2 regions of the Pukyongiella litopenaei genome follow, and region 1 is predicted to be linked to the other one. Evidence: riboswitches for the same ligand, from Rfam matches in the RefSeq annotation. Region 1 holds a riboswitch; the other holds the start of a gene.
The links. Region 1 has a riboswitch for thiamine pyrophosphate ahead of thiB (thiamine ABC transporter substrate binding subunit). Riboswitches for the same ligand answer to the same signal wherever they lie in the genome.
Positions count from the first base shown of each region.

Region 2: another riboswitch for thiamine pyrophosphate. It lies ahead of thiC (phosphomethylpyrimidine synthase ThiC); the one in region 1 lies ahead of thiB (thiamine ABC transporter substrate binding subunit).

Region 1 covers NZ_CP027665.1:2,364,060-2,378,707, reverse strand. Annotated here, with positions in the region: gene C6Y53_RS11825 (thiamine/thiamine pyrophosphate ABC transporter permease ThiP) at 1-792, opposite strand, end outside; gene thiB (thiamine ABC transporter substrate binding subunit) at 768-1,745, opposite strand; TPP riboswitch at 1,783-1,880, opposite strand; gene aroC (chorismate synthase) at 1,977-3,080, shown strand; gene C6Y53_RS11810 (TetR/AcrR family transcriptional regulator) at 3,212-3,829, opposite strand; gene C6Y53_RS11805 (alanine racemase) at 3,841-5,043, opposite strand; gene C6Y53_RS11800 (DUF819 family protein) at 5,067-6,245, opposite strand; gene C6Y53_RS11795 (D-arabinono-1,4-lactone oxidase) at 6,305-7,717, opposite strand; gene C6Y53_RS11790 (c-type cytochrome) at 7,717-8,115, opposite strand; gene C6Y53_RS11785 (TetR/AcrR family transcriptional regulator) at 8,488-9,222, opposite strand; gene C6Y53_RS11780 (hypothetical protein) at 9,338-9,520, opposite strand; gene C6Y53_RS11775 (SDR family NAD(P)-dependent oxidoreductase) at 9,635-10,375, opposite strand; gene C6Y53_RS11770 (penicillin acylase family protein) at 10,597-12,870, shown strand; gene C6Y53_RS11765 (ABC transporter substrate-binding protein) at 12,954-14,513, shown strand; gene C6Y53_RS11760 (ABC transporter permease) at 14,590-14,648, shown strand, end outside.
Region 2 covers NZ_CP027665.1:2,865,957-2,880,604, forward strand. Annotated here, with positions in the region: gene C6Y53_RS14210 (thiamine phosphate synthase) at 1-14, opposite strand, end outside; gene C6Y53_RS14215 (thiazole synthase) at 11-769, opposite strand; gene thiS (sulfur carrier protein ThiS) at 773-970, opposite strand; gene C6Y53_RS14225 (FAD-dependent oxidoreductase) at 960-1,904, opposite strand; gene thiC (phosphomethylpyrimidine synthase ThiC) at 1,904-3,691, opposite strand; TPP riboswitch at 3,821-3,941, opposite strand; gene glyS (glycine--tRNA ligase subunit beta) at 4,137-6,404, shown strand; gene C6Y53_RS14240 (putative PEP-binding protein) at 6,494-9,088, shown strand; gene C6Y53_RS14245 (cell wall hydrolase) at 9,265-9,963, shown strand; gene C6Y53_RS14250 (dihydroneopterin aldolase) at 10,121-11,059, shown strand; gene folP (dihydropteroate synthase) at 11,056-12,072, shown strand; gene glmM (phosphoglucosamine mutase) at 12,065-13,411, shown strand; gene rimO (30S ribosomal protein S12 methylthiotransferase RimO) at 13,415-14,648, opposite strand, start outside.

The DNA of each region.
Region 1 (14,648 bases):
GGCGCCGAACCCCTCGCCGCGGGCCGCGCGCAGCGCCGCCAGCGCCGCCGCCCCGGTCAGCAGGATCTGGATACAGGACAGCAGCGCCGCGCGCGCCAGGTCGAAGTCGAAATGGAACGCCTGATAGATCGCCAGTTCGATCGTGGTCGCCCGCGGCCCGCCGCCCAGCGTCAGCGCCACGGCAAAGCTGGTCAGGCAGATGGCAAAGATCACCGCCAGCGCACCGGGCGCCACCCGCAGCAGCATCGGTCGTTCGAGCAGCCGGCCGATGGCACGCGGACCGGCCCCCAGCTGCGCCGCCAGCCGGAACCGCTCGGCGGGGATTTCCTGCCAGCCCTGCAGGATCAGGCGGGTGGCCAGCGGCAGGTTGAAGAAGACATGCGCCAGGACCACCCCGTGCAGCCCGTAGATCGACACCGGGTCGACCCCGGCCCAGCCCAGCGCCGCGTTGACCCAGCCATTGCGGCCGAACACCGCCACCAGCCCCAGCACCGCGACGATCACAGGCAGGATGAAGGGCGCGCCCAGCAGCGTGATCAGCACCCGCCGCCCGGCAAAGCGCCGCCGCGCCAGCGCCCGCGCGACCGGCACCGCCAGCGCCACGCTGATCGCCGCCGACAGCGCCGCCTGCACCAGCGTGAACCGCACCGCCGCCCAGTCGGCCGCGGACAGCCCCGCGCCGGGTTCGGCGCGCAGGAACACGGCAACCAGCGCCCCCAGGATCAGCGCGGCGACCGCCGCCGCCGCGCCCAGCCCCGGTGCCGCGCTTACTGGCTCAGCGCGTCCAGCCACTCGGCCAGCGCCTCGTCACGCATCGCGGCAGCGCTGTCCACGGGGGCCAGCAGCACCCTGTCCGGGGCCGGCAGGTCGCCGAACCCCTCGGGCAGCCCGGCCTCGGGCACCACCACCGGATACATCCAGTTGGTGGTCGGGATCGCCGACTGGAACGCCTCGGTGACCATGAATTGCAGGAATGCCCCGGCCAGGTCCTTCTGGTCCGAGGAGGCCAGCACACCCGCCACCTCGATCTGCGCCAGGTGGCCTTCGTCGAACATGGCGGCCGCTTTGCTGGTGTCCTCTTCGGCGATCACATGATAGGCGGGCGAGGTGGTATAGGACAGCACCATGTCGGCCTCGCCTTCGAGGAACAGGCCATAGGCCTCGGACCAGCCCTTGGTCACCGTCACGATATTGTCGGCCAGCCCGTCCCAGATCGCCCTGGCCTCGTCGCCATAGGCGGCCTTGACCCACAACAGCAGGCCGAGGCCGGGGGTGGACGACCGCGGGTCCTGGATCACGATCTTGAGGTCGCTGTCGGCCAGGGCGCGGAAATTCGCGGGCGCGTCGCGGTCGGCATTGTGCACGAAGGCGAACAGCCCCCAGTCATAGGGAACGAAATGCGGATCGGTCCAGTCCACCGGCATGTCATAGTCCGCGGTCACCGCGTGTTCGGCGAACAGCCCGGTTTCGGCCGCCGCCGCGATCAGGTTGGTGTCGAGCCCCAGCACCACGTCGGCATCGGTTCGCTCGCCCTCGAGCTTGATCCGCGCCAGCAGCGCCGCACCGTCGCCGGCGCCGACGAATTTCAGGTCGCAGCCGCAGGTTTCCTCGAACGCCTTTTCGACCACCGGGCCCGGCCCCCAGTCGGAGACGAAGCTGTCATAGGTATAGACGGTCAGTTCCGGTGTTTCGGCGACGGCCGCCGATGCGGCCAGCATGCCCGCAGCGAGTGCTAGGTATTTCATGGCATCCTTCCTCTCGCGGCGACAGGTCAGGTCGGATGTCATCTCCGGGGTCCTTCCCTCCGCCAGTGCTAACTGGTTCAGGTTCAACGGGTCCGCGATGCGCGTCTCAGCCCGAAGGCTCCCCGAGGTGGCAACCGCTGTAAGCGGCCAGCGGTCGATGTGCAAGGTCAAAGCCCTTGAGGCGACCCGCCCGCACGGCTAGGAACGCCCCGACGAACAGGAGCCCAGCCCATGTCTCTCAACAGCTTCGGCCATCTCTTCCGCGTGACCACCTGGGGCGAAAGCCACGGGCCCGCCCTCGGGGCGACCGTGGACGGCTGCCCGCCGGGAATCGAGATCGACGCCGGGGCGATCCAGCACTGGCTGGACCGGCGCAAACCGGGGCAGAGCCGGTTCACCACCCAGCGGCGCGAACCCGACGCCGTGCAGATCCTGTCGGGCGTGTTCGAAGGCCGCACCACCGGCACGCCGGTGCAGCTGATGATCGAAAACACCGACCAGCGGTCCAGGGATTACTCGGACATCATGGACAAGTTCCGTCCGGGCCACGCCGATATCACCTATTGGCAGAAATATGGCATCCGCGACTATCGCGGCGGCGGCCGGTCCTCGGCGCGGGAAACGGCGGCGCGGGTCGCGGCGGGCGGGCTGGCGCGCGCGGCGCTGGCAAGGCTGGCGCCCGGCCTCACGATCCGCGGCTACATGGTGCAGGTCGGACCACACCGGATCGACCGCGCCCGGTTCGATGCCGGGCAGATCGAACAGAACCCGTTCTGGTGCCCGGACGCGCAGGCGGCCGCGGACTGGACCGGCTATCTGGACGGGCTGCGCAAATCCGGCAACTCGGTCGGCGCGGTGGTCGAACTGGTGGCCAGCGGCGCCCCTGCCGGGCTGGGCGCGCCGGTCTATGGCAAGCTCGACACCGACCTTGCGGCGGCGATGATGTCGATCAACGCGGTCAAGGGGGTCGAGATCGGCGAAGGCATGTCGGCGGCGGCGCTCACCGGCGAGGACAACGCCGACGAGATCTTCATGGGCAATGACGGCACCCCGGTCTATTCCAGCAACCATGCCGGCGGCATCCTCGGCGGCATCTCGACCGGGCAGGACATCGTGGTGCGGTTCGCGGTCAAGCCGACATCGTCGATCCTGCGCCCGCGCAGGACGATCACGAAATCCGGCGAGGCCACCGAGATCATCACCCGGGGCCGGCACGATCCCTGCGTCGGCATCCGCGCGGTGCCGGTGGGCGAAGCGATGATGGCCTGCATCCTGCTGGATCACCTTCTGCTGCATCGCGGCCAGATCGGCGACGCGGGCGGCCGGATCGGATAGGCCATGCCGGGCGCAGAGGCTGCTGTCCGGCCCGGGCGGCAGATCGCGCCAGCCAAGGAACGCATCGGCGAACACACGTCTTGGTTCGGCAAGGCCCGTTCGCTCGGGATCGACCCGCGATGCGAACGCTCCTAGGCCTGGTGCCTGGCCAGGCTGAACGCCAGCAGTTCGGCGGTTTCGGACAGGTGGCTGTCCCGGTCCGTTTCGGGCACATCCAGCAGGAATTCGATGACCGAATATCCGATCTCGACCGTCAGGCGCAGGGTCTTGCGCAATGCGTCTTCGGGAAGGCCCGGAAATGCCAGTGCGACCGTGGCCATCAGGTCATCGGTGGCCATCTCGTGCGACCGGGTCCGCACCGCGCACAAGGCCGGCGAGGCATAGAGCGCCTTGGTGATCCAGTGACCGCCGGGGGTGTTCTCGGTCAGGATGAGCTGCGCTTCCATCGCATGTCTGATGACGGCCACCAGGTCGTCATCGGCGGAAAACCCGTCGAAAATGCCGCGCATCATGGCGTTCTGCTGCGCCATAAGCCGCTGGCCCAGCTCGCTCATGATCGCATGTTTGTTCGGGAAATACCGGTAGAGCGCCGGGGGGGTCAGCCCCGCCTTCTTGCAGATCAGGTTGGTTGACAGGTTCTCGAAGCCGACCTCGTCCAGCAGGTCGCCGGTCGCCGCGAGAATGGATTCGATGGTGTCCCGCGCCCGTTTCTGGGATGGCGTCCGGCGGCGGTTCAGGTCGGTTTTCATCGACGATTTCCCTAGCATGACGGGCTGAACGGGGCCCATCTGTCCACGATCCCGCCCTCATCATAGACCGCGATGTCGCCGAACTGGAGCATGACCGACTCGCTTTGGGTCGGCCGCAGGAACACGAAATCGTCAACCTCGAGGGCGAGACCCGGACCGGCATTCAGAAGCTCCTGATTGGAGCTTCGTCCGAATGTCGCATTATATGAGAGCCCGGGCGGGTCCACCGGTGTCGCCTTCCAGTAGCCGCCGTGAATGAACACCGCCCCGGACCGGTTCCTGTTGAACATCCGCATGATGCCATCGAGCGGCTCAAGCACCGGGGTCTGCATCCTGTCGCTGACCTTGAGCGCCGGTGTGGCGATGAACAAGGCCGGCAGGAAGCCCGCCAGCAGGTCGGTGTCGAAATCGCTCGGCTTGACCAGCGCGGATCCGACCGTCACCTCGTTCGCCAGGCAATCCGACCGATGCATCCTGAATGTCGGGCTGCCCGCAGCGTTCCGGATCGGCAGCGATGCCGCGTCACGGCCCAGCACCTCGCGGGCAAGGTCCAATGCGCCCCGGTAGCGCGCGAAAGACCTGGCAATGTGGCGGTCCCGCAGCCCCAGTAGCGCCGGGATTTTCGAAAGATGGGCGTCATACCCCATGAAGCCCGCAAATCTCAGCACGCGGCAGGATTTCAACCAGTCCAATGCGGCCCGCAACGCGTCGCCAACCTGGAAACCGCCACGATGCAGGCCGACGTCAATCTCAAGGCAGATATCCAGCACCCGGCCCCGGGTTTGGGCGAATGCCGCATATTGCTGCAGGCGGGGCAGCGTATCGATCAGCCAGGTGACGGCATCCGCAACAGGCGGGGTATCGGCGTAATGCCGGGCCATTGCCGCAACCGGCAGCGGCTTGCCCAGCAATTGCTCGGCCTGCGGGTCCATGCGCGCAATCTCACCCAGCATCAGCGCATTGAACGTCATGTATCTGCGCGTCGCCATGGTTCGGGAAACCAGTGTCAGCAGTGCCGGCACCGGCAGCGACTTGGACGCCAGCCGCAACGCCACGCCGTCGGGCAGTTGCCCCCGAAGGCAGTCCATGTTGGCAAGCAGCCGCCGCCTGTCCAACACCAGGACAGGCTGCACGATGCCGGCGGCACGCAATGCGTCCTGGAGCCCCAGGAAATAGGCGTCGCGCGCCGCGTCATGTTTTCCCCTGACCACCATCGATTGCCCGCCTGTTCCCGCTGTCAGGTGCCGGTTGCGGTTCGCACCAAGGTTGCAACCAGCACGCCCAGATAGTTCCCGACCGCATAGCCGATGACGGCAATCGCAATGCCGGGGATCAGCAGCTCGCGGTTCTTCAGCGCGCCGGCAATGACCGGAATGAACGGCACCGACATGATCGACGCGCAGGCCGCGACAAGATAGGTGTCCCGGTCGATATCCGCCAACCGGCACAAGAGCAGCAGCACGACCATCGTGCCAATCAGGATCGATGCGAAGTAACCGCCCAGCGCCCAGTTCATATCGGTCAGGACCGCCGTGTCCAGCATGGTGCCCGAGGTGAGGCAGAAGACCAGTATGAGATACATGCCGAGGTGAAAGCCCGTGCGCCTGCGATGCAGCGCCGGCAACAGGGATCCGATCATGCCAAGCGTGGTGATCGACAGGATCGTCGCCGTCGAGGACCAGCCGGCCGGAAACAGGCCCGAGATGACCAGCGAAATCACAACGACGATGGCCGATGCGGCAAGCACCACGAGCGAGCCCGCCATGTAGCGGCGCTGGATCAGGCACAGGTAGCCGGAGGCGCTTTCGCTGGCGATATGCTCGATCCCGCTGGCCGACGCGACATCGGAGGCGCCGGAGAAGACATAGGGGCGCAGCACCAGCCCGGCCAGACGCTGGCCAAACACCATCACCACCAGCATGAAAAACGCCGAATAGACGATGTCGTAGGTCACCATCGTCAGAAACGTGTCCTGGTCCGCGCCGATAGCCGTCTTGACCGCCGCCAGGTTGACGCCGCTGCCGGTATAGGCCCCGGTCGCCATGCCGGCAACCTGCCACACAAGATCGACCGACCCCGCAAAGAAAAACGCGGCGGCAAAGCTGGCCAGACACACCGAGACCAATGCCAGCCCCATTGCCTTCAGCGCGCCCCCCGAGTCCCGCAGCGCGGTCCTCAGGCTGGTCGAAAAGATGATCAGCGGCAATGCCAGGGCCACGCTCACCTCGGAGACCGTGGTCTGGAGCGACCTGAAGGCGTCGTTCTGGAACAGCGCCGTCCCGCTGAACAGGGCGGCGATGAACATGCCCAGGGCAAAGGTCAGGATGACCACCCCGATCCGGTCGAGGACATCAATCCGCTGGCAGAGGCCGATCAGGATGGCGGGAAGAACGAACATCAGCACGGCAAAGAGCATGATCCTGGTTTCCTCGTTGTTTGGATCACCCCGCCCGGGGCCGCGAGAGGCAGCACGGCTCAGGCCCCGGTGAAAAGGTGGTCGAGATGCGCATTGAGCATGCGCCCTTCGGGATCGAGCTCGCGGCGGATCGCGTTGAAATCGTCAAAGCGGGGATAGAGCGCCGCCAGGTCGTCGCGGCCCAGCGAATGCAGTTTTCCCCAATGCGGCCGCCCGCCATGTTTTCGAAAAATCGGCTCGAGTTCCGAAAAGAAATGGCCGATCTTCTCGTCATGGGCGGCGTGGACCGCAACTGACATGCGCGGGCCGTCATTGAACGGGCTCAGCCAGGCATCATCCTGGGCAACGCGGCGCACTTCCATCGGGAAATACTGATCGGGATCACCGTTCAGCAGGGCGGCCACCTCGCGGACGGCCTTCATGCCGTTCTCCAGCGGGATGTGGTATTCCATCTCGTTGAACTTGATCTGGCGGGACGAGGTCAGCAACCTCCAGTATGCGCCGTTTTCCTGTTCGACCACGCCACGCGGGGCGAGACGAAGAAAGGCCTGCCGGCGCAGCCACGGCGCCCATCCGGCGTGGTCGCGCAGGGCGCGCAGCGAGTCCAGAAACCCGTTGGCATCCAGTTCCTGCCGGTCCGTATCCACCTCGCCCTCGTAAAGGTCGTGGATGACCTCTGCCCCCAGCGGCACGTTCGGCAGGAGGAAGAATTCGTAGTTCCGGTGCGTTTCGAATTTCCGTTCCGCATCCGCGAGCAGGTCTTCGGTCTTCTGCACCACCGTCCGCTGGCTGAGGTTGTAGGTCTCGACGAGCTGCAATTCATAGCTCGAGACGATCCCCAACGCGCCAAGAGACACTTTCGCCGCGGCAAACAGATCTGCATCGCTGTCGCGGCTGATCTCGCGCAGCGAACCATCCGGCGTCACCATCCGCATCGAGACGACATGGTCGTGAATTGCCGTCAGCCTGGCCCCGGTGCCATGTGTCGCCGTCGCAAAGGAGCCGGCAAATGTCTGCACGTCGATATCCGGCAGGTTGGTCAGGCCGAGCCCCTCGTCGGCCAGCAGACGCGCGCCATGACGCAGCCTTGTGCCCGCCCGGATCCAGGCGCGCCGGCTGTTCCGGTCGGTCTCGACCAGCCCCGCCAATCGGCCAAGATCGACGATGGTATCGTCCGTCGGCACCAGCCCCGTGAACGAATGGCCGCTGCCGACGGGGCGCAGCCGTCCGCTGCTGTTAGCGACCAGGTCGACCAGCTCGTCCTCGTCCTGCGGCACGGCGATCTGCCGGGGTGTCGCCTGCTGAAGCCCGGACCAGTTCGACCAGCGTTCATCCCCGTCCGAAATCGCGGGTGCCGCGCCGAAATCGTCACGCATCCTGTCCCGGCTCGCCCAGCCCGCATAGCGGACACTGGGAACCGCCGCCCCGGCGGCAACGGCCGCGACAAGCGCCTTTCTGCGGGTGATGTCCATCATGCGCCTCCGGTCTTCATGAACGCGATCAGTCCCAGGAACTCGTCATCGGAACAATCGTTGCATAGACCCATCGCGGGCATGTCCCGATACCCCTGCCGGGTTGATCTGAGCAGCGCCTGCATGCCGCCGCGCAGGGTTTCCCGCGCCTGCCAATCGGCCATGTGACCGGTCAGTGGCGCACCGCTTCCATCAACGGAATGGCAGGCCCGGCAGGCCCGGTCGTAGATTTCCGCCAGTGCCGCGTCAGCAGGCGACGCGTCGTCAGCAAACGCGATCTGCACCGATGTCGGAGGCGCAACCGCACCAGCGCCCCCAAACAGACCAACGGCCGAATATGCAGCGACACCCGCAACAGCCAGAACAATAGCGGCCAGCCATTTTCGGTTCGTCTTCATGCCGCCCCTCCAAACGATAACTATCACTATTCATCGTGATATCGCATGTCAATATCGGCATGATTTCGACGCCAGCGCACGCATTTGCATGAGAATATTCGCACCATCCTGAACTTCACCTGTGAGCGCCCCCGGCTCTGTAGTGAGCAGATTTGCCCCGATCACGCCGACAGAAACGCGCCCTCAGAACCGAACGGAATTATGGCTCACAACCATTCACGCTCGTGGACAAGATCCTCGGCGTTTCGCCAAGACAGCAGAAATCAGGCGCACGGCATCACCGCCTGTCGGATGACCTTGCGGTTTGTTCCGACGCGGCGAAACGGGTTCGGGTTCGTCATGGACAGGCGCCACGAACACACCCTCCCCGTTTCATCTTGGTCGTCGCAGACCAAGCCCGGCGGTAGGCGACGGCATGTCCAGCTCTATCCGGATACGATCGAGTGACGCCTGTGTAACGGGTATCCGCGTCAAATACTCTGGAAGAAAACGCCGGAGGTAAGTAACCGCGCAGGCTGTCGCTTCCGCGCGGTATTCCTCCGTGATGACACCATGATACCCGTAGGACAGCGACCATATCCCGTCCATTGCCGCAGCCGACATCTCGAGCCAATGCGGCAGATCCGGCATGTTCTGGATGTCGAAATACGCCTCGAACATCCGGGCGCGGCTGCGGGCAAGCCGGGCGTTTCCGATGAAATCGGCACTTCGAACAGCAGCTGACACCCCTGCCCCCAGAAACAGGCGCAGGGCCGCCGGTCGGCTGTTCTGAAACTCCGCCGCAGCCTTGTGCTTCATATCGAGAAGCTCCTGCCAGGATTGCGGCTCCGGGTCGGTGAGCGGCCGGATCGAGCGCTCGTAAATCTCATCGTTGAAACGAAGCGCCAATGCCGCATAAACGGCGTTTCTGTTCGGGAAGAAGTAGTAGACCGATGCCAGCGAGATCTCAGCCTGTTCTGCTATCTGGGCGAGGCCGATATCCTCGTCACCACTGTCCGACAGCAATTTTTCGGTCACATCGAGAATGCGATGATAGCGTTCGATCCCGCGCCGGCGCATCGGCCGGTTCTGCGTCAGTTCGGCCAGTAGATCTCGTGAGTCACTCAAAGTTTGGCTCCCTCCAGACGCTGCACCAACCTAAAGGGTGAGGTTCCACGCCACAAGTTTGCAGTCAATCGAGGCCCGGGTGCGTGTGAATGTCACGCCGGAGAATGCCGCCGGCCTACTGCCGCATCCAGTTGGCCCAAACGCCCCGCCAGTCACAGGTTCGCTCGGGCACTTGGGCAGACCAGTGACGATAGAGGTGAAGGCCATCGAGGTTCTCGAACCCAACGGTGAACTGGCAGAAATCCACGCTGCGGGCCAGCGGCTCTGCACCGGTCTTGTTGAAAACGCCGTACGGCATGTGTCCGAGGTGATCAGTTCCGGCCCTCGGACTTCGTCTGGACTGAGAATCTCAAGACAGGGTTCCACACGACTTTCGGCTATGGTGAACCCGGCACGTTGACTGGCTGGATCCTCACTCCGGGTGGCGAGGTGTTCTCAACCCCGCCGTCTCACCACCATCGACCGGCAGGACAGCACCATTTACATACGAGGACTTTTCCGACACCAGCCAGGCGATCACCTCGCCCACCTCCTCCGGCCGGGCAATCCGGCCCGCCGGGATGCGCAGCTCCAGTTCCTGCCGCCGACGGTTATCGGAAAGCACATGACTCATCATCCGCGTCCCGATCTGCCCCGGGCAGACCGCGTTGAACCGGACGAGATGCCCCAGCTCCAACGCCAGTGCCTGGGTCAACCCGATCACCGCGGCTTTGGAGGCAGTATAGATCGCCAGCTCTTCCTCCCCGGCTTTGCCGGCGATGGACGAGACATTGACCACGGCCCCCCGCCCCGCGATCAGCCCACCCAGAGCAAGCCGCGTCATCAGGTAGACGCTGCGGGCATTCACGTTCATCACCTCATCCCAGTCGGCAAGGCTCGTCTCGGCAAAAACGTGACGCCGACCCAGCCCCGCATTGTTCACAAGACCCGCGATTTTTCCATCGCCGAGTTCCAGCGCGCGATCGACCAGCGTGCTGCAGCTCTCTTCGACCGAGACGTCTGTCTTATGAAACTGGATGCGCTCATGCGCCGCCGCCAGCGCCGCCCCGGCCTCTGCATCGCGACCGGCAATCAGAACCGCGCGACCCTCGATGGCCAGGATTTCCGCCGCCGCCCGTCCGATGCCATGAGTTCCGCCCGTCACAATGATCATCTCATATCCTTCCCGGCCCCATCGCCAGCGCGTGGGCTTTCCCAGCCCTGCAAGCCCATCAATCTAATATATCATAATTGATGCCCGCGGCACGCTCATATCGCACATAACGTGGATTTACTCAGGTATTTCTCGGGAAGGCGCCAAAATATTGCTGGTTTTTTGTTCGCTGAACAAAGATGATTGGCGTCATGATATATCCGAATCAATCCGGGGGCATCATGGACGCGCTGGCCAACGATATTGCGGCAATCGAAGCAGAGCGCGTCTTCCTGTCGGACCTCGCCTCGGGCGCCGAAGTGATCCGGGATCAGTGGGGTATCCCACATGCCAGAGCCCTGAACACTTCCGATCTCTTCATACTGAACGGATATATCCACGCTCAGGACCGGATGTGGCAGATGGAGGCCGCCCTGCGCCGAGGTATCGGCCGCCTTGCCGAATGGACCGGTCCCTCCGCATTGCCGGCTGACAGACTGGCACGCCAGCTGGGTGCCGAGGCTGCAGCAAGGCGGGACTTCGCGGCACTCAACCCCGAAACCAGGGCGATGCTGGAAAGCTATGCGCGCGGCGTGAATGCCTGGATCGACGCTGGCGGCACGGCGGCAGAGTACAAATTGATGGGCGAAAGGCCGATCCGCTGGGAACCCTGGTTCTCGGTCGCCGTCATGCGTCAGCGCGGGATCCTGATGGGGTCGGTCTGGTTCAAACTGTGGCGCGCCGCGGCGCTCGGCACAGTGGGCGCCGCAGCCGTGCCACTGCTGCGCTATGATGACAACGGCCCGGAGCGGTACATCGTGCCGCAGGGCCCGGAGGGTCGCCGCCTGACCGCGACACTGGAAGAACTCGCACCCGCAATCGAAGCTCTTTCGGGCTTCGGGCCAGAGGACGGCACCGTCGGCGGCTCGAACAACTGGGCGATCGCCGGAGCGCGGACGGCCACGGGCATGCCTTTGGTCGCGGGCGATCCGCACCGGCAGTACGAGATTCCGGGCATGTATACCCAGCTGCATCTGACCGGCCCCGAATTCGATGCTATCGGCCTCACGGTTCCCGGGGTCCCCGCCTTTCCCCATTTCTGCCATACCGAAAATGTCGCCTGGTGCGTGACCCACACCTTTGCGGATCTTCACGACCTCTATGTCGAGGAATTCTCGGACGGCGGTGCGACCTTTCGCACCGAGAATGGCCCCGGGGAAACAGTCACGAGGCAAGAGACCATCTCGGTCCGCGGCGCGGCCAGTGAAACCATCACCGTCCATGAAACCCGCCACGGCCCGGTGATCGCCGGAGACCCGGCCACCGGCAAGGCCTTGGCGCTCAAGTCGGCGCAGCTCTATGACACCGATCTTTCGCTCAACTGCCTCTTGCCGATGATGACAGCCCGCTCGCTCGACGAATTCTATGACCATTGCAAGGGATGGGGCGTGATCGACCACAATGTGGTCGGCGCTGACAGGGACGGCCATATCGGTGTGCTGGTCCGCGCAACTGTGCCCGAACGCGACCGGATCAACGGCTGGTTGCCGGTTCCCGGCTGGACCGGGGAACATGAATGGCGTGGCTATATACCGTTCGAACGGATGCCGCGCGAGCTGGACCCCGCAGCGGGCTACGTCGTCACGGCAAACAACCGGCCTGTTCCCGAGGATCACCCCGACTACATTGCGACCGACTGCCACCCGAGCACCCGCGCGAGCCGCCTCGCCGCCCGAATCGAGCGGCTCCCGGGGCTCACTGCCGGGGACATGCAGGACTTCCTGCGCGACACCGACAGCGAACCGGCGCGCGAGATCGCCGCGAGAATCGTCGGCGCGGGGGATGGGCCGCTGGTTGAGATGCTGGAAACCTGGGATGGGCGGATGGATCCGGGTCTTACCGCGCCGACGATCTATTATACGATCCGGCAAGAGATGACCCGCATCCTCGTCCGCCGCTCTGGGCTCGACAAGGCATCAACCCATGTCGCCGCCTCGCCCGCGCCAGGCATACCCGCGCTGAACCAGCTTTGGTGGATCCTGCCAAACCTGCTGCGGGAAAACGACACGTCCCTTCTCAATGGCGTAAATTGGGACGATGTAATCCGCGAGGCCATCGCCACTGTCTCGGCCAGGGAGCAGCCCCAGCCTTGGGGCGTTGCGCACCGGCCGGTTTTCATCCACCCGCTTTCGCATATTTTCCCCGAAGATCCGGGCGTTGCCCCGCCCAGCTCGGATCCGACCGGCGGCGATGGTGACTGTGTGCTTGCGACCGGTGGCTTCCCCGACTACGGCACACGATCCGTCTATGGTCCCGTCGCCCGCTACATCTTCGATCTCGCCGACTGGGACAACAGCCGCTGGATCGTCTTGCACGGCACGTCCGGCCACGCGGGCAGTTCGCATTACTCTGACCAGAACCCGCTCTGGGCGCGGGGCGAAATGGTGCCGATGGCCTATTCCCCCGCCGCAGTTGCAGCCCATGCCACCGCTCGCACGAGGTTCGAACCTGCCTGAGATCACATAACCCCAACCACAGAGAAGGCCGGAGCAACCGACAGCCGGCCCGGACACCCGGAAACCGACAACAGGGAAACCAGATGAAACACTTCACCAGCAGAAAAGCCCTCGGCGCGCTGCTCTCCGCCACGATTCTGACCTCAGCACCACTCGGAACTGCTCTCGCACAGGAGCCGAAAGAGGGAGGGACCATCATCTACGCCAACAACTCCGGTCCCGGTCAACTCGATCCGCAGATGGCAGCGAGCCTCGTGGAACTGGAAGTGCTCGCCCACGTCATGGAAGGTCTCGTCTCGATGGACGAGAACTATTCGGCCAAGCCGATGCTGGCCGAGAGCTATGAAATCTCGGACGATGGCAAGACTTTCACCTTCAAGCTCCGCCAGGGCGTGAAGTTCCACAACGGGCAGGAGATGACCTCGGAAGATGTGAAAGCGACCTATGAGCGCTATGCCGAGGTCAGCCCCGGCAAGGGTACGCTGGCCGACGTGAAAGAATACCGAACGCCCGACCCCTACACTTTTGTCATTGAACTCAACAACCTGAACGCGGTCTTTATCGACCAGCTCAAGACCCCGGTCTATCCGCTCTACATCATGCCCGCCTCGCAGCGGAACGCGCCTCCGCGCGAGATCGAGGTGATCGGCACTGGACCGTTCAAGCCGGGCGAATGGGTGAAGGACAGTCACCTCATCATCGAGAAGAACGCCGATTATCAAGCGCGCGAGGACAGCGACGGGCCGAGCGGTTACGTCGGCAAGAAGACGGTCTATGTCGATGCCGTGCGTTACAACTTCCTGCCCGAGGCCAATGCCCGCGTCGCGGCGATGCAGACCGGCGAGGCGGATATCACAACGTCGTTGCCACTCGACCTGGCCAAACGCCTGGAGGGAGCCGAGGGCGTCGAACCGGTCACCGTCTTCCCGTATTGTCAGCAGTATCTGATCGTGCATTCCGGCCAGGCACCAACCGACAACCGGTTGATCCGCCAGGCGATCCGCACCGCAGCCGACGTCGATGACCTGATCCTCGCCAGCGGCGAGGCGGCCAACAAGAATTTTTCGATGGTCTACCCCGGTGGCGACTACTTCATCGGTGAGGAAAACGCCGGCTGGTATGATGCGGGCGATCCGGAGGCAGCCAAGACACTTCTGGAAGAAGCCGGCTACAAGGGTGAGCAGATCCTGCTCCAGACCAACACCAACTACGACTACATGCGGGATTCGATCATCGTTCTTGGCGAACAGCTCAAGGCGGCGGGGATGAACGTGAAACTCGATGTGACCGACTGGACCACCAATGCATCGAATCTGCAGTCCGGGAACGGCGGATGGAACGTCTCGACCACGTCGTTCTGTTCCAACCCGATCCTGGGGCCGCAGCAGTGGGAGACGATGATCTACAACTTCCCGCATATCGAGAACAACGAAAAGCTCGATACCGCCTATGCCAAGTTCTACAGTTCACTGGCACTGCCGGACCGCGTGGCGGCCTGGAAGGACATCGAGGCCGAGGTGCTGGAAGGTGCCTACATGATCAAGGTCTCTGATCGCGGCTCCAATCGGGCGCTCGCAACCGACCTGAAGGGTTTCCGCCCCTACAACATCAACACCTTCTGGGACATGTGGCTCGACCGCTAACCTGAAGCCAGTCCCGGAGCGGGCGGGTGACCGCCCGCTCCCAATCTATGACTTCCCCGAGCAGGAGACGTCCCGCATGTCACGACTCATCGTGTTCCGTATCGCGCAGGCGATCCCGGTGATGCTGGTGGTGGC
Region 2 (14,648 bases), 500 kb from region 1:
TCGAGCGCGGTCATGCCAGTTCCGCCATGCCGAAGATCGGGGTCGAGGCCTGCGCCATGTCGCGTTCGGGCATCAGCCCGGCATCATGGGCCAGCCGCCCCGCCGCCACCGCCTGCCCGAAGGCGCGGGCCATGCCGACGGGATCGAGCGCCCTGGCCACGGCGGTGTTCAGCAGCACCGCGTCGAACCCCAGTTCCATCGCCTGCGCCGCCTGCGACGGCGCGCCGATCCCGGCGTCGATCACCAGCGGGATGTCGGGGAAATAGGCGCGCAGCGACCGCAGCCCGCCGATATTGCGCAGACCCTGCCCCGAGCCGATGGGCGCGCCCCAGGGCATCAGCACCCGGCACCCCGCCTCGATCAGCTTTTCTCCCACGATCAGATCCTCGGTCGTATAGGGAAAGACCTCGAACCCGTCCGCGGTCAGGATGCGGGCGGCCTCGACCAGCGCGAACGGGTCGGGTTGCAGCGTGTCGGCATGGCCGATCACCTCGAGCTTGATCCAGGCCGTGCCGAACAACTCGCGCGCCATCTGCGCCGTGGTCACCGCCTCGCGCACCGTGTGGCAGCCGGCGGTGTTGGGCAGGATGCGGCACCCGCTGTCTTTCAGGATTTCCCGAAACGCCTCTCCGCCATGCCCTTCGCGGCGCAGCGACACGGTGATGACCTCGGTCTGCGAGGCGGAAATCGCGTCGCGCAACACCTGCGGCGACGGGTATTGCGCCGTGCCCAGCATCAGCCGGCAGTTCAGGTCGACGCCGTAGAACATCGCTCAGCCTCCCTGCATCGGCGACAGGACCTCGACCTTCGCGCCGTCCCGCATCGGGATCGCGGCGCGGTCGGCACGGGGCACGAACACCCCGTCGAGCGCCGTCGCCACGCTGTCGGCGTCAAAGCCCAGTTCGTCGATCAGATCGGCCAGCGTTCCTCCGCGCACCGATTCTGTCCTGCCGTTCACGTCAACCCGCATGTCGTTGCTCCTGAAACACCATCGCCGCCAGTTCCTCGGCCAGCGCGGGACCCATCAGGAACCCGTGCCGGTAGAGGCCGTTCACATGAATGCGGTCGCCGCGTGCGACGACCGCGGGCACATTGTCGGCAAATGCGGGCCGCAGCCCGGCGCCCGTCTCGATCAGCCGCGCCTCGCCAAAGGCCGGATGCACGGTATAGGCGGCGGATAGCAGCTCCATGACCGTGCGCGCCGTGATCGGGCCGTCATCCTCGCTTTCGATCATCGTCGCGCCGACCATGAACCGCCCGTCGCCGCGCGGCACGACATAGCAGGGAAAACGCGGATGCAGCAGCCGGACGGGACGCGACAGCGCAACCTCCCGGGTTTCGATCATCAGCATTTCACCGCGCACCGCGCGCAATCCCGGCAGGTCGGCCCGCGCCGCCCAGCCGCGGCAATCGACAATCTGGCCGCGCGGTCGCCGCTGGGCACCGAAATGCAATTCGACGCCCATCCCGCGCAATCGCGCGATGAGCGCGGAACAGGCCGCGCGCGGATCGAGATGCGCCTCCTGCGCAAAGTGCAGCCCCACCGCGAACCGCCCGCCCAGGTCGGGCTCGATCTCACCCGGAACAACCCGGTCATGGCCCCGCGTGGCGCATGCGAAACGGTCCAGTTCGACCCGGTCGCGCGGCGGGGCGACGACCAGCGTGCCCTGCTGCAGGACACCGGGCACCCGCGCCGCCCACCAGTCGCGCGCGGCCTGGCCGCGCGTGACGATCCCGTCCGGCGCGGCCTCGCCTTCGCAGAACGGCGCGAGCATCCCGCCCGCATACCACGAGGCCCCCGTCGGCGCCGGGTCGGGGTCGATCACCTCGACCCGGCAGCCGCGTTCGGCCAGCGCGGTCGCGGCGCAGAGCCCCGCCACGCCGGCCCCGAGAACCGAGAACATCATTCCGCAGGCTCGTTCGCCGGCACATAGAGTTCGCCGCCCTCGCGGAACTTCGCCGCCATCGCCTCCATGCCCTTCTGCTTTTCGGCCTCGGCGCGGATGTCGTGGGAAATCCGCATCGAACAGAATTTCGGCCCGCACATCGAACAGAAATGCGCCACCTTGTGGGCCTCTTTCGGCATGGTTTCGTCATGCATCTCGCGTGCCGTATCCGGGTCGAGACCGAGGTTGAACTGGTCTTCCCATCGAAACTCGAACCGCGCCCGGCTGATCGCGTCGTCGCGCCGCCGGGCGCCCGGATGTCCCTTGGCCAGATCGGCGGCATGGGCGGCCAGCTTGTAGGTGATCACGCCGGTCTTGACGTCGTCGCGGTCGGGCAGGCCCAGATGTTCCTTGGGGGTGACGTAGCAGAGCATCGCGGTGCCGAACCAGCCGATCATCGCCGCCCCGATGGCGGATGTGATGTGGTCATAGCCCGGCGCGATGTCGGTCGTGAGCGGCCCGAGCGTATAGAAGGGCGCCTCGTGGCAATGTTTCAGCTGCTCGTCCATGTTGGCCTTGATCTTGTGCATCGGCACATGGCCGGGGCCTTCGATCATCACCTGGCAGTCCTTTGCCCAGGCGATGCGGGTCAGCTCGCCCAGCGTGCGCAATTCGGCGAACTGCGCCTCGTCATTGGCGTCGGCGATCGATCCGGGGCGCAGCCCGTCCCCCAGCGAGAACGACACGTCGTAGCGGCGGCAGATGTCGCAGATTTCCTCGAAATGCTCGTAGAGAAAGCTCTCGCGGTGATGATGCAGGCACCATTTCGCCATGATCGACCCGCCGCGCGACACGATGCCGGTGACCCGTTTCGCGGTCATCGGGATCATGTGCAGCCGCACGCCCGCATGGATGGTAAAGTAATCCACCCCCTGTTCGGCCTGTTCGATCAGCGTGTCGCGGAACACCTCCCATGTCAGGTCTTCGGCAATGCCGCCGACCTTTTCCAGCGCCTGGTAGAGCGGCACGGTCCCGATCGGCACCGGCGCGTTGCGGATGATCCAGTCGCGGATGTTGTGGATGTTGCGCCCGGTCGACAGGTCCATCACCGTGTCCGCGCCCCAGCGGATCGCCCAGACCATTTTCTCGACCTCCTCCTCCATCGACGAGGTGACGGCGGAGTTGCCGATATTGGCGTTGATCTTTACCTTGAAATTGCGCCCGATGATCATCGGCTCCAGCTCGCGGTGGTTGATGTTGGCGGGGATGATCGCGCGGCCCGCCGCTATCTCGGCGCGCACGAATTCCGGCGTCACCAGGTCGGGCAGTTCGGCGCCGTGGGCGTCGCCGTCGCGGTCATGGGCGGCCATCCTTCCCTCGTTTTCGCGGATCGCGACAAACTCCATCTCGGGGGTGACGATGCCGGCCCGGGCATAGGCGAGCTGGGTCACCGCCCGGTCGCCCACGGCCCGCAGCGGCGCGGGCTGAACCGGAAAGGCCGGCGTCAGCCGGTCGCCCGACGCAAACCCGTTATCCGCATCCGTGATGCTGCGGCCGTCATATGTCTCGACATCGCCGCGCTGCTGCAGCCAGCCGCCACGCACCTCGGGCAGGCCGGTGGCGATGTCGATCCGCGCGGCGGGATCGGTATAGGGACCGGAACTGTCATAGAGGCTGAGCGGCGCTTCGCCGGTCACCACGATTTCGCGCATCGGCACCCGGATGTCATGGGTTTCGCCGGTGACATAGGTCTTGCGCGACGCGGGCAGGGCGCCCGTGGTGATGGTGGGGATCGTGTCTTTCATGTCGGTCTCCTCTCGCGATGAGACCCAGGGGACAGCCTTGGCAGAAAGGGACCGGATCAACCCCGGCGCGACATGCGCCGACGATTGCCTGCGGTCCGAAAGGACCGCCCTCGCCATACAGAGGTTCGCGGGGATACCCTTCGGTCTTCCTACGCCAGCATCAACTGGGTCAGGTTCAAAGGGTCGCGTCACCGGGGTTTCCCCCTGTCAGCCTCTCAGTCCCCTTGGCGGGACTCCCCTGACGTTGGTTGCTATATTCAGGCCCGCCCCGGCGGTGTCAATCGGGAAACGCCGGATAGCGCCACAAACCGGACAACGCCCCGCGCCTGGTTCGCGCGGTTCGTCCTGTTCGCCCATTTCGCTCAGTGGCGCCGGCCGCATTCCCGGTTGACCTCGCCAACACCATCGTCATACAGGCCAACGTCAATTTCTGAAGGTGGCCGCGATGCCCGATCTGCTGATCGAACTCTTTTCCGAAGAGATCCCCGCCCGCATGCAGGCGCGCGCCGGCGAGGACCTGAAGAAGCGCATGACCGACGGGCTGGTCGAGGCAGGTCTGACCTATGCGGGGGCCGCCGCCTTTGCCACGCCCCGCCGCCTGACGCTGACGGTGCAGGGGCTGCCCACCGAAAGCCCGACCATCCGCGAAGAGCGCAAAGGCCCCCGGGTCGGCGCACCTGACAAGGCCGTCGACGGGTTCCTGCGCGGCGCCGGCATCCCGCGCGAGGCGCTGGAACAACGCGACACCCCCAAGGGCGCGGTCTGGTTCGCCACGGTCGAAAAACCGGGGCACGCGGCCGAACAGATCGTGGCCGAGGTGCTCGAAACCGTGATCCGCGGCTTTCCCTGGCCCAAATCGATGCGCTGGGGCGACGGCAGCCTGCGCTGGGTGCGGCCGCTGCAATCGATCCTGTGCATCCTGACCGATGAAAGCGGCGCCCGCGTCGTGCCGATGGAGGTCGGGGGCATCGCGGCGGGCGACAGCACCGAAGGCCATCGTTTCATGGCGCCGGGGCGGTTTTCCGTCACCTCGTTCGAGGATTACGAGACCAGGCTGCGCGCGGCCAGGGTGATCCTGTCATCCGAGACCCGCGCCGAACAGATCCGCGCCGAGGCCGGGAACCTCGCCTTTGCCGCGGGCATGGAACTGGTCGAGGATGCCGGGCTGCTGGCCGAGGTGGCCGGGCTGGTGGAATGGCCGGTCGTGCTGATGGGCGACATTGCCGAAGATTTCCTGTCGCTGCCGCCCGAGGTGCTGCAGACCTCGATGCGCGAACACCAGAAGTTCTTTTCCCTGCGCAACCCGAAAACCGGGCGGATCGAGAAATTCATCACCGTCGCCAACCGCGAAACCGCCGACAATGGCGCGACCATCCTGTCGGGGAACCGCAAGGTGCTGTTCGCGCGGCTGTCGGATGCGAAATTCTTCTGGGAAAACGATCTCCGCGTGGCCGGGACGGGCGGCCAGGCCTGGCTCGACGCGCTGGAAAACGTGACCTTCCACAACAGGTTGGGCAGCCAGGGCGACCGCATCCGCCGCATCGCCGCGCTGGCGCGGGAACTGGCCCCCGCCTGCGGCGCCGATCCCGACATGGCCGAGCGCGCCGCGCGCTGGGCCAAGGCCGACCTGAGCAGCGAAATGGTCTATGAATTCCCCGAATTGCAGGGGCTGATGGGCCGGTATTATGCCGGCCATGCCGGCCACCCGGCCGAGGTCGCCGCCGCCGCGCAGGATCACTATTCGCCGCTCGGCCCCTCCGATACCGTGCCCACGGCGCCGGTTTCGGTGGCCGTGGCTCTGGCCGACAAGCTCGATACGCTGACCGGGTTCTGGGCCATCGACGAGAAACCCACCGGGAGCAAGGACCCCTTCGCCCTGCGCCGCGCCGCGCTGGGGGTCATTCGGTTGGTGCTGGAGAATGATCTAAAGCTACCGCTATTGGGTTGGTTGACTGCTCGCATTGCCGTTTTTCTGGGGTATGATGAAAGCCATGTGCATGAGTTGAACAGAATACTCGTTGAATATTCTGACATTCTGAGGCTTGACGAAAGCGGCAGTTTCTCTGCGCCGAACCAAGAACTGATGGAGAGACTTGCCGCTCTGCTGCAAATTGATCGAGAGGCGCGGAGGGACGAGATCCTTGCCGCCGGGCGGGTGATCTACGACCAGTTGAATAACGCTCGTGGAATAGGACGACATCTCCTCGCCTTCCTCCACGACCGCCTCAAGGTCTTCCTCCGCGACGAAGGCATCCGCCATGACATCATCGACGCCTGCATCTCGATGCCGGGTAGCGACGATCTGAACCTGCTGGTCAAACGCGCCCGCGCGTTGCAGGCGGTGCTGGGCACCGAGGACGGGGAAAACCTGGTGCAGGGGTTCAAACGCACCAACCTCCTCAACCAGGCAAAAGAAAAGTATGGGGACGACTACTCGCTTGGCGCGGATGTGAAACTGGCCGAAACCGACAGCGAAACCGCGCTGTTCGCGGCGCTGGACGAGGCCGAGGCCCGGATCGCGCCCGCGCTGGAAGCCGAGGACTTCCCCGCCGCGATGGCCGCCATGGCCGCGCTGCGCGCACCGATCGACGCGTTTTTCAAGGATGTGCAGGTCATGTCCGACAACGATGAGGTGCGCCGCAACCGGCTGAGGTTGCTGCACCGGATTCGCGCGACCTGTGCGCAGGTGGCCGATCTGACCCGCATCGAGTAGGGCGCGGGTGGCCGCCGCGCGCCGGGATAGCTGCCCCGATACTTGCCCCGATACTTGCTCCGACGCTTGCACGGGCGCAATTCGCGCTTATGCTGCACGGCAACCCAAAGGATGCCGCAGTGCAGAATGATCCGAATGTCACGCTGATCACCGCCACCGCGCCGGTGGCCACCACCACCCATGGCGGGCGGGCCAAATGCCTCCAGCGGCTGGTGCGGCTGGACCTGCCGGTGCCGCGCACGGTGGCGCTGTGTTTCGACACGGTCAAGGCGATCGCCGCGGGTGGGATGCCCGACCTCTCGGCCATCCTGGGCCAGTTCGACGACCGCGCGCTGCTATGCGTGCGCCCGTCATCGGAAGATCCCGACTGGGGCGGCCCCGGCGCGGTGATGAGCATCGGCATGTCCGACGGCGCCCATGCGGCGCTGAGCGACAGTCTCGGCCCGGCGGCGGCCACCGCGCTCTACCTGCGCTTCGTGCAATCCTATGCGACCCATGTGGCGCGGCTCGACCCGGATGAATTCGAACATATCGACGGGACCGGCCCCGAGGCGCTGGCCGCGGCGCTGGATGCCTACGAGGACGAGGCGGACGAACCGTTCCCGCAGGATCGCGGCGAACAGCTCGCCGGTGTGCTGCGGTCGATGGCGCGGGCCTGGGACGGCACCTCGGCGCGGCTGCTGCGCCAGGCCAAGGGCGCGCCCGCCGAGGCCGGGCTGGGCCTCGTCGTGCAGGAGATGATCCCCGGCGTCGGGCCGGGCGAATGCGGATCGGGCGTGATCCAGCTGGTCAACACGGTGACCGGTGACAAGCAGGTCACCGGGCGCTACCTGCGTCAGAGCCAGGGCCGCGAGGCGCTGGGCGATGGCTCGGGATCGCTCTATCTGGCGTCTGACAGCCGCGGGACCGCGTTGCAGGATGTCGCGCCCGAGGCCTTCGGGGCGCTGCGCGACCATGCGGCGCTGATGCGGCGGCAGCTGCGCGCCGAGATGCAGGTCGAGTTCGTCATTGCCAACGGCCAGGTGCATATCCTCGACGGGATGCGGGTGCCACGCTCGCCGCGCGCAGCGGTCAAGATCGCGGTGCGCCTGGCCGAAGAGGGCATCATCCCCCGGCAGGAGGCGCTGCTGCGCGTCGAGCCGCACGGGCTGAACGAGTTGCTGCACCGGCAGGTCGACCCCGAGGCGGAACGCGACCTGCTGGCCACCGGCATCGCCGCCAGCCCCGGCGCTGCCACCGGGCGGATCGTGTTTACCTCGGCCGATGCGCAGGCCAGCGCCGCGCGCGGCGAGGCCTGCGTGCTGGTGCGCCGCGAAACCTCGCCCGAGGATGTGCGCGGGATGCATGCCGCCGCCGCGGTGCTGACCGAAAAGGGCGGCATGACCAGCCACGCGGCGGTGATCGGCAGGGGGCTGGGGCTGCCCTGCATCGTCGGCGTGTCGGACCTGCGGTTCCAGACCCGCAAGAAACAGATCACCGCACCGGACGGGCGCATCCTGCGCGAAGGCGATCTGGTCACCATCGACGGAACGTCCGGGCAGGTGCTGGCGGGCGAGCCGGCGATGCTCGAGGCGGCGCTGGACGACAGTTTCCGCACCCTGATGGGCTGGGCCGACGCCGAACGCGACATCGGCATCCGCGCCAATGCCGACACGCCGGCGGACGCGCAGACCGCGCGCAATTTCGACGCCCAGGGGATCGGGCTGTGCCGGACCGAGCACATGTTCTTTGAAACCGGGCGGCTCACGGTGATGCGCGAGATGATCTTTGCCCAGACGCCCGCGGGCCGGGCGGCGGTGCTGGAACGGCTGCTGCCGATGCAGCGCGCCGACTTCGTGCAGCTGTTCCGCATCATGGAGGGCCAGCCGGTCTGCATCCGCCTGTTCGACCCGCCGCTGCACGAGTTCCTGCCCACCAACCGGGCGGGCCAGCGCGACCTGGCGGATGCGCTGAACCTGCCGGTGTCCGATGTCACCCGCCGGGCCGACGCGATGGTGGAATACAACCCGATGCTGGGGATGCGCGGGGTGCGACTGGGCGTGACCGTGCCCGAGATCTACGACATGCAGGCCCGCGCCATTTTCGAGGCGGCGATCGAGGCCAGTCGCGACGGGGCCTCGGTGGTGCCCGAAATCATGATCCCGCTCGTTTCGGCCCGCCGCGAGGTGGAACTGGTCAAGGCCCGGATCGACGCGGTGGCCGTCGCCGTGCGCGCCGAGGCGGGCCGCGATTTCGATTATCGGCTGGGGGTGATGGTCGAAACCCCCCGCGCCGCGTTGCGCGCCGCCGAGATCGCGCCGCATTGCGCGTTCCTGTCCTTCGGCACCAACGACCTGACCCAGATGACCTATGGGCTGTCGCGCGACGATGCCGGGCGGTTCATGTCGGCCTATGTCCAGAAAGGCGTGTTCCCCGAGGATCCGTTCCACGTTCTCGACACGGACGGGGTGGGCGAGCTGCTGCGGCTCGGCGTCGAACGCGGCCGCGGCGCGCATCCGGGAATCACCCTGTCCGTCTGCGGCGAACATGGCGGAAACCCCGAATCGATCGCGTTCTGCCGGGCCGCCGGGTTCGACTATGTCTCCTGTTCTCCATTCCGGGTGCCGGTGGCGCGACTGGCTGCCGCACAGCTGGCCATCCGCCACAAGATCGGCGACAGCTCGGCCGACAGCCCCAATATCTAGAGAGATTCGGGGCCGCTTCGGACCTTTCCCCCTGAATTTTCAGGCAATTTCCTGCCGTTTCCCGCCGGGTTCCGGCCCTCGGGTGGACCTTTTGGGGCCCGTGGGATAACCGACCCCGGCGCCGTGCACCGGGGGGAGTTCGGCGCCGAGCTGGTCCGGACCTGGGGATTGGGAACATGATGAGACGATTTTTGGGCGCCTTCGCGCTGATTTGTGCTGCCGCACTGCCTGTAACCACGACTGCGGAAACCACACGCGAGGACCGCGTTGGACGCGATGGGATTCAGCCCAGGGTCGAACGCAAGGTGATCCGGTCCAACCCGGTGGCCGAGGCGGTCACCGTGGACGAAACCGGCGCGGTGACGCGCCGCGAGACCAATCCGCTGCGCGCGCTGCTGGGCGGCGGGGCGCAGGAAGCGCCGGCACCGGCCCCCGGCCCGGTCACCTATTCGACCGCATGGCTGGATGCCCAGCCCAGGGCCGCCGGTGACGACAACTGGAAATGCCTGTCCGAGGCGCTCTATTTCGAGGCGCGCGGCGAAACCGTGAAGGGCCAGTTCGCGGTGGCCGAGGTGATCATGAACCGGGTGGCGTCGAACAGCTATCCGAATTCGCTCTGCGGCGTGATCCGCCAGGGCACCGGCAAGAAATTCCAGTGCCAGTTCACCTATACCTGTGACGGGCACAAGGAAGTGATCCGCGAAAAGAAGGCGTTCGAACGCGTGGCCAAGGTCGCGCGCGCGGTGATCGACGGTGCCGTCGAGGATCTGACCGCCGGGGCGACGCATTATCACACCTCAGCGGTTCGTCCGCGCTGGTCGCGGACATTCACCCGCACCGCCCAGATCGGCGTGCACATGTTCTATCGCCACTGACCCCGTGGCCACCGGCCGCGCATGAACCGGCGCCCGGGCGGCGGTTCCGCCCGATCCGGCCGCTGCATTCCATGACCTGTGGCACGGTGGGGCCGGGCCTGTTACAAGGGCGGCACGCGCTGGATGGCGCGGCACCGATGCCCAGGAACACGGGGACATGAGCACCGAGATCCGCCTAGCCTTTGCGCACCCGTCCGAACGGTCCCATGCAACCGCGCCGCGCGGTCCGCTCGACCGGATTTCGCTGCGCGATCATATCGTCGAGGTCGAGATCGGCGCCTTTCAGGCCGAGCGCGGCACCACCCAGCGGGTCTGTTTCAACATCGTCGTCGAGGTCGAGCCGGTCCTCGACCCCATCGACGACGACGTGGATCGCATTCTGTCCTACGACCGGGTGACCGAGGCGATCGCCCATGAACTGGCCGCCGAGCGCCTGAACCTGCTGGAAACGCTGGCCGAGCGCATCGCCGAACGGATCCTGTCGGAACCGCAGGCGGTGCGGGCCTTTGTCCGCATCGAGAAACTCGACCGCGGCCCCGGTGCGCTGGGGGTGGAGATCGTGCGCACGCGCGGGCAGGTCAGCGAACATCCCGGCGCGCCGGTGGATGACGACCGCCCCCATCCGCGGCTGGTCTATCTCTCGAACGCGGCCATCGCCGCGCCGCATCTGCCGGGATGGATCGACCAGTTGCAGGCCCGTGCGCGGCCGCTGATCCTGTGCGTGGGCGCGCCCGATCAGCCGGCGCCACGATCGGGACATGCCCTGACCCAGCGCCGCATCGACCTGCTGGCCATCGAACAGAACGCCTGGGTGCTGGCGGCGCGCGATCCCCGCTGCGTGGTGGTATCGACCCGGACCGAACTGGACTGGGCCATGAAGAACGGTCAGATCAGCGTCTGGGCGCCGTCCAAGATCGTGCTGGACGCGGTCGACGGGCCATCGGCGCACCCGTCCGACGCGGTGGCGCTGGCGGCTTGGTTCGCGGGGCAGTTCGAGGCCGGCGAGATGCTGGTGATCGGGGCCGACCTGCCGGCAGATGCCGCCGCCGCGCAGGTGCCGCTGCGGGGTGTTCCCGCCGACCGCACCACGCTGTGAGCCCGTATTTCCGCCCCTTGCCGCAGCATAGCGCGGCGCGCCCCGATACGGCGCGCCCGCTTGCGGGCGGGCCGCTCTGGTTCACCCATGCCGAGATGCTGTCGCGCGATGCGCCGCCCCGCGTCGTGGCCGCCGGCGACATTCCCGCGCCGGTTCTGGACCGCCTGGTTGCGCCGCGCGCGCCGGTTGCGGGGCTCGATCTGTCCCGGCCCCGGATCATGGGCATCCTGAACACGACGCCGGACAGTTTTTCGGATGGCGGACAGCACCTGGCGCCCGATGCGGCGCGGGCGGCGGCGACCGCGATGGTGGGGGCCGGGGCCGACATGATCGACGTGGGCGGTGAATCCACCCGGCCAGGCGCCGTGACCGTGCCCGAGGCAGAGGAGATCCGCCGCACCGCGCCGGTGATCGCCGCGCTGCGCGATCAAAGCGCGGTGCCGGTCTCGATCGACACGCGCAAGGCGGCGGTGGCCGAGGCCGCGCTCGATGCCGGTGCGGGGCTGGTCAACGACGTGGCGGGCCTGACCCACGATCCCGACCTCGCGCCGCTCTGCGCGTCGCGCGGGGTTCCGGTCTGCGTGATGCACGCACAGGGCGATCCGGCCACGATGCAGGACGCGCCCGTCTATGAGGACGTGCTGCTGGATGTCTACGACTATCTTGCCGGGCGCATCGCCGCGCTGGACCGCCAGGGGATCCCGCGTGAACGTATCCTGATCGATCCCGGCGTCGGGTTCGGCAAGACCAGGGCGCATAATCTGGCGCTGCTGGCGGGGCTGGCGCTGTTTCACGGGCTCGGCTGCGGCATCCTGCTGGGCGTGTCGCGCAAGCGGTTCATCGGCGATATCGGTGGCGCCCCGGACCCGCGGGCCCGCGCGCCGGGGTCGATCGCGGTTGGGCTTGCGGCTCTGGCGCAGGGCGTGCAAATGATTCGGGTGCATGACGTGGCCGAAACCGCGCAGGCGTTGCGTCTGTGGCGGGCGGCAAGGGACGGGAGAACAGATGCGTAAACTCTTTGGGACCGACGGGGTGCGCGGCACCGCCAACACGCCGCCGATGACCGCCGACATGGCGCTGCGGCTCGGCGCCGCCGTCGGCCGCTATTTCCGGCGCGAGGCCGGCGGGGTCCACCGCGTGGTGATCGGCAAGGACACCCGGCTGTCGGGCTACATGTTCGAAAACGCGCTGACCGCGGGGCTGACCTCGACCGGGATGAACGTGCTGTTGCTCGGCCCGGTGCCGACCCCCGCCGTGGGCATGATGACGCGGACCATGCGCGCCGATCTGGGCGTGATGATCTCGGCCAGCCACAACCCGGCGCAGGACAATGGCATCAAGTTCTTCGGCCCTGACGGGTTCAAGCTGTCGGACGAGGCCGAGGCCGAGATCGAGGCGCTGGTGGCCAGCGGCGTGGACCCGGCGCAGGCCAAGCATATCGGCCGGGCGAAACGGATCGACGACGCGCGGTTCCGCTATGGCGAACGGGTCAAGGCATCGCTGCCGCGCGACCTGCGGCTGGACGGGCTGAAGGTGGTGCTGGATTGCGCCAACGGCGCCGCCCATCGCACCGCGCCGGAGGTGCTGTGGGAACTGGGCGCCGAGGTGATCGCGATCGGCGCGTCGCCGGACGGGCACAACATCAACCAGGGCTGCGGATCGACCCATCCCGACGCGGCGGCGGCGGCGGTCGTGGCCCATGGCGCGGATGCGGGGATCGCGCTCGACGGGGACGCGGACCGGGTCGTGGTGATCGACGAGACCGGCAAGGTGGCCGATGGCGACCAGATCCTGGCGCTGCTGGCGGCGCGGATGGCGGCAACCGGCACCCTGACCGGCGGTGCGCTGGTGGCGACCGTGATGTCCAATCTCGGCCTGGAGCGGCACCTGCAGGGGCAGGGGCTGCGGCTGGAACGCACGGCGGTGGGCGACCGCTATGTCGTCGAACGGATGCGCGAGGGCGGGTTCAACCTGGGCGGCGAGCAATCGGGCCATATCGTGATGACCGACCACGCCACCACCGGCGACGGGCTGATGGCCGGCCTGCATGTGCTGGCCGAGATGCAGCGCGCGGGGCAGCGGGCCAGCGAGTTGTGCCACCGGTTCGACCCGGTGCCGCAACTGTTGCAGAACGTGCGCTACACCGCCGGGCAGACGCCGCTGGAGATGCCGCCCGTGCGCGACGCGATCGCGGGCGCCGAGGCCGCGCTGCAGGGGCAGGGGCGGCTGCTGATCCGCAAATCGGGCACCGAACCGCTGATCCGGGTGATGGCCGAATGCGAGGATGAGACGCTGTTGCGCGACACCGTGGCCGGCGTGGTGTCGGCGGTGGAGACCGCGGTGGCGGGCTGAGGTTCAGACGATCCGGCCCCACAGGTCGTAATCGCCGGCCTCGTCCACCTCGACGGTGACGATATCGCCGGGTTTCAGCGTCTCGTGGCCGTCGTCGATGAACAGGTTGCCGTCGATCTCGGGCGCATCGGCCATGGTGCGGCAGGTGGCGGCGTCGGCGTCCACCTCGTCGACGATCGCCTGACAGGTGGTGCCCACCCTGGCCGCCAGCTTCGCCGCCGAGATGTCCTGGGCCTTGGCCATGAAACGGTCCCACCGGTCCTGTTTGACCTCATCGGGCACATGATCGGGCAGCGTGTTCGACCGCGCGCCGTCCACGTTTTCGTATTTGAAACAGCCGACCCGGTCCAGCTGCGCCTCGTCCAGCCAGTCCAGCAGGGTCTGGAACTCCGCCTCGGTTTCGCCGGGATAGCCGACGATGAAGGTCGAGCGCAGGGTCAGGTCGGGGCAGGTGGCGCGCCAGGCGGCGATCTCGTCCAGCGTTTTCGCCGCCGCCGCCGGGCGGGCCATGCGTTTCAGCGTATCGGGATGCGCGTGCTGGAACGGAATGTCGAGATAGGGCAGCAACCTGTTGTCGGGGTCGGCCATCAACGGGATCAGGTTGCGGACATGGGGGTAGGGGTAGACATAATGCAGCCGCACCCAGGCCCCCAGCCGCCCCAGTTCGCGGGACAGGTCGGTGATGTGGCTGCGGATTTCGCCGCCCTTCCAGGGGTGCAGGTCGTGTTTGCGGTCCAGCCCGTAGGCCGATGTGTCCTGGCTGATCACCAGGAGTTCGCGCACGCCGCTTTCAACCAGCTTTTCCGCCTCGCGCAACACCGCGTGGGCGGGGCGGCTGGCCAGTTTTCCGCGCATCGCCGGGATGATGCAGAACCGGCACTTGTGATTGCAGCCCTCCGAGATCTTCAGATAGCTGAAATGGCGCGGGGTCAGCCGGACGCCCGAGGCCGGCAGAAGGTCGACGAACGGGTCCGGGTCGGGCGGCACCGCGCCATGCACGGCATCGAGCACCTGTTCATACTGGTGCGGGCCGGTCACGGCGAGAATGCGCGGGTGATGGGTGCGGATGTAATCGGGTTCGGCGCCCAAGCACCCGGTCACGATCACCTTGCCGTTCTCGGTCAGCGCCTCTCCGATGGCATCGAGGCTCTCGGCCTTGGCGCTGTCGAGAAAGCCGCAGGTGTTCACGATCACCGCGTCGGCCCCGGCGTAATCGGGCGAGATCCCGTAGCCTTCG